Regions from separate parts of the Nitrospirillum goiasense genome, predicted to be linked through region 1. Evidence: riboswitches for the same ligand, from Rfam matches in the RefSeq annotation. Region 1 holds a riboswitch; the other holds the start of a gene.
The links. A riboswitch is a leader RNA that binds a small molecule or an ion and turns the genes downstream of it on or off. The one in region 1 is predicted to bind thiamine pyrophosphate.
Positions count from the first base shown of each region.

Region 2: another riboswitch for thiamine pyrophosphate. It lies ahead of thiC (phosphomethylpyrimidine synthase ThiC); the one in region 1 lies ahead of thiO (glycine oxidase ThiO).

Region 1 covers NZ_JAXQNP010000002.1:1,159,533-1,161,729, reverse strand. The annotation lists gene thiO (glycine oxidase ThiO) at 1-996, opposite strand, end outside; TPP riboswitch at 991-1,100, opposite strand; gene motA (flagellar motor stator protein MotA) at 1,301-2,161, shown strand.
Region 2 covers NZ_JAXQNP010000003.1:573,374-575,570, reverse strand. The annotation lists gene thiC (phosphomethylpyrimidine synthase ThiC) at 1-1,077, opposite strand, end outside; TPP riboswitch at 1,250-1,360, opposite strand; gene ULB03_RS16935 (lysozyme inhibitor LprI family protein) at 1,443-2,197, opposite strand, start outside.

The DNA.
Region 1 (2,197 bases):
GCCGGGGCGGTGGCCCACCCACATCTCCTCGATGGGCAGCTCCTCCACCCCCGGCAGGGCCCGCCACGCGGCCTCCAGCAGGGCCAGGACGCCGCCGGCGGTCAGGCGGTCGTCCCAGCCCTTGTCCTCCGTCGTGGCACCCACGATCAGGCGTCCATCCAGGCGGGGTACCAGATAGCATTTGGGCGGCCACACCACATGGCGCAACAGCGGCTGGACGGGGTCCATGCGCAGGGCCAGCATCTGGCCCTTCACCGGCCGCACCGGCGGAATGGCGCCGTCCGGCAGGCCCGCCAGATGGCGCGACCAGGCGCCGGCGGCCAGGACCACCACGTCGGCGGCCTTCAGCACGCCATCTACCACCACGCCCTCGGCACGGCCCGCCGTGACGGATAGGGCCTCGACGGCCACCTCCTCATGCAGGCGGGCGCCGGCCTTCAACGCCGCGGCCTTCAGCGCCACGGCCAGCTTGCGGTTGTCCACCTGGCCGTCGGCGGCACCCAGCACGCCGGCGGCGGCGCGGGGGTTCAGCCACGGCTCCCGCTCCTTCACCTGCGCGCCGCTCAGCCAGGCAACGTTGAGGTCCAGGGAGCGCTGGAACTCATACCCCGCCCGCAGCACCTCCACGTCATCGCGGGTCAGCGCCACCTGCAGGGTGCCCTCGGTGCGCAGATCCACGGGCAGGCCGCTGACGGCCTCCAGCTCAGCGGCGAAGGCGGGCCAGCGGCGCTGGCTGTCCAGGGTCAGGGGCAGCAGCGCCTGCTCCCCCGGCTCCGTCTCCACGGCGGCGGCCAGCATGCCGGCGGCGGCATGGGTGGCGCCCAGCCCGGCGCGGCCCCGGTCATAGACGTCGACGACACAGCCGGCGGACGCCAGGCGCCAGGCGATGGACAGGCCGATGCAGCCGGCGCCGATGACGATCACCCGGGGGGCGACGGAAGGCTTGGCGGCAGACGGACGGGCGGAAGAATGGCCCGAAGGCGGAAAATGGGTCACGGTCTCGCGATCTCCCTTCGCCGGCATGATCCGGAGCAGGTTCCATGGGTCTGATCTCAGCCGCGGGCCTGACGGGCAGGCGGGCGGCACCCCAGTCGATGGCCGGAACGATGGCGGACGGGACGCCCGAATTCAAGGGTCTTGGTGGCGGGGCTGATCCCAGCCATGGGCGATGGGCCCCCTCTGGACATCCCCCGACCGGCGGCGCGATCGCGCCAGGGGCCCTACCCCATCAGAGATTTGACAAGTAGGCCGATTGTCTGGACTCTGCCTATCTTAGGGGTCCATCTACCAAGGTTTGCTCATGTTTGCCGCCATCGGCCTGCTCGGCGTGTTCATCTGCGTGTTCGGGTCGTTTGTGATCTTCGGCGGCAAGATCGGCATCATCATCGAGGCCCTGCCCGGTGAGTTCATGACCATCGGCGGCGCCGCCATCTGCGGCTTCATGGTCGCCAACAGCACGCATGTCATCAAGCAGTCCCTGGGTGCCGTGAAGCGCATTTTCCCGGGCGCGCGGTTCCATAAGAAGGAATACATGGAACTGCTGTCGCTGCTGTACCAAATCCTGAAGACGATGAAGACCAAGGGCGTGCTGGCCATTGAGCAGCACATTGAAAAGCCCATGGAAAGCAACATCTTCAACGCCTACCCGGCGATCATGAAGGACCCGTTCACCGTCAAGTTCATCGCGGATTACCTGCGCATGTTCTCCATCGGCGTGGACAACCCCCATGAGCTGGAAGCGCTGATGGAGCAGGAGATCGAGAAGACCAAGCACGAGGACCTGCACTCCAGCCACGCCTTCCAGACCATGGCCGACGCCATGCCGGCGCTGGGCATCGTCGCCGCCGTGCTGGGCGTCATCAAGACCATGGCGTCCATCACCGAGCCGCCCGAGGTGCTGGGCAAGCTGATCGGCGGCGCCCTGGTGGGCACCTTCATGGGTATTTTCCTGTCCTACTGTATCCTGGCCCCCATCGCCTCGCGGCTGAAAGGCGTGGCGGAGGAGGAGAACCAGTTCTACCACGTCATCCGGGCGGCCATCACGGCGCACCTGGCGGGGTATGCGCCCCAGGTATCCATCGAGGCGGCGCGAAAAAAGGTGCCCACGGAATACATGCCCGATTTCAATGAGTTGGAAGAGGCGCTGTCAGCCATCAGCTAGGGTGGTTCCACGCGCGTCGGGCGGGCCCCGTTTCTT
Region 2 (2,197 bases), on a different contig from region 1:
GGTGTAGAGGAAATTCTCCTTGTGATGCGCCAGGCACCACTTGGCCATGATGGACCCGCCGCGCGAGACGATGCCGGTCACGCGCTTAGCCGTCAGGGGGATGTGGGCCAGGCGCACGCCGGCATGGATGGTGAAATAGTCCACGCCCTGTTCGCACTGCTCGATCAGGGTGTCACGGAACACCTCCCACGTCAGATCCTCGGCCTTGCCGTTCACCTTCTCCAGCGCCTGGTAGATGGGCACGGTGCCGATGGGCACGGGGCTGTTGCGGATGATCCATTCGCGGATGGTGTGGATGTTGCGGCCGGTGGACAGGTCCATGACCGTGTCCGCACCCCAGCGGATGGCCCACACCAGCTTGTCCACCTCTTCCGCGACGCTGGAGGTGACGGCGGAATTGCCGATGTTGGCGTTGATCTTGACCAGGAAGTTGCGGCCGATGGCCATCGGCTCCGATTCCGGGTGGTTGATGTTGTTGGGGATGATGGCGCGGCCGCGCGCGATCTCATCCCGCACGAACTCCGGGGTCACGAAGTCCGGGATGGCGGCGCCGAAGCTCTCGCCGTCCCGCTCCAGCTGTTCCTTCAGCGCCTGGCGGCCCAGGTTCTCGCGGATGGCGACGTATTCCATTTCCGGCGTCACGATGCCGGCGCGGGCGTAGGCCAGCTGGGTGACAGCCCGGCCATCCTTGGCGCGCAGGGGCAGGCGGCCGGCGCGGTCGAACACCGGCACGGGGCTGCTCTCGCCCTCCTTCAATCCATTGTCCACCGCCTTGATGGCGCGGCCCTCATAGCGCTCCACATCGCCCCGGCCCTCGATCCAGGCGCGGCGCAGCTCGGCCAGGCCTTGGCGGATGTCGGTGGTCACGGCCGGGTCGGTGTAGGGGCCGGACGGGTCGTAGACGCGCACCGGCGGCTCATTGGCGCTGGGCGACAGGTCGATCTCGCGCATGGCCACGCGCAGGTCGGGGTGCAGGGTGCCCGGGATGTGGACCTTGCGAGAGGCGGGCAGGGGCCCGGTGGTGACGGCGAAGCCGTCGCCTCCCGGAATCGCGGCCGGGGTCAGGGTATCGGGCATAGGGTCGTGCTCCTCCGTAGTCCGGCGCCCTTGGCTCTCTGGCCGTTGATGCGTCCGGCACGTCACATGTCGCCAACCCGGGGCAACGACGGTGGGGAGGAGGAAGGCGGCCGCTTGCGGTTCGCGGCCTACAGGGCGGATGCGCGTGTGGTCCCCAATGGCGGGTGGATACGCGAAGGCCCCTGTTCCCATCCCTACGCCGGTACGATCCGGATCAGGTTCAAAGGGTCCCCGCGTCTCTCCGCGGATCTCAGCGCCCTCCGGCGCACCCCTGGAACGAAGGCTGCACTGTGCGCGCCCGAAGGCACGGGTGTCAATGGGCGGGAAAATGGGGAGGTGGGGGAATGATGCCCCCGGCTACGCGGTCAGGGCTGCGGCGTGACCTTAACCACAGGCACGCCTGTGCGCTTCAGGGCGATGACGTAGCCGGCGACGGGCGTCAGCGTGTCACCTACATTGCGCCAGGCACCCAAGATGTAGGTCGTATCCTCCCGCCAGCCCAAGGTAGCGTGGGACAGGCGCAGGGTAAGGGACTTGCCGGGTCCTCGCCATGTGAGCAGCGGGGCTTCGGTGACGAACAGCGGCCAACTGGCTTGCGCCATATCCGGCACCAGTTCCAGGGTTCCTGTCGGCGGCAGGCCACCGGCGACAACGCCAGGCAGGGCGGGAAAGGTTTTATGTGCCCCTGGTCCGCTGGCGTCTTGGCTCCACCCGCTCTTCTCCACCATCGCGGCCCAGCCGGCCAGCTGGCCCTTCAGGGCATCGCATAGGGCGGTGTCGGCCGTGCATCCGCCCTCGGTTACCTCATAGGTTGTGCTGTACTCGGCTGCGACCTGGCAACTGTCGGTCCAGGCGCCGTTTACCAGGCTGTGGGTGCGCAAGGTGGCGGCAGTGATTTGGTTCTCACTCACGATGAAGGCGGCGGTGCCGGTGACGCCCGTGCTGATCTCGCCCGCCGTGGCACTGGTGGATAAGGCCCCGGCGTTCAGACAATAGCTGCTTTCGTCGGCCTTTTCGGGTGGGGGCAGGGGCGCCACGGCGTCCGGACCGTTCAGCTTGAACCAATCGAAGTACTGGCAACTCATGGAACCACCCACGGTCGACAGTACCATGTAGGCGG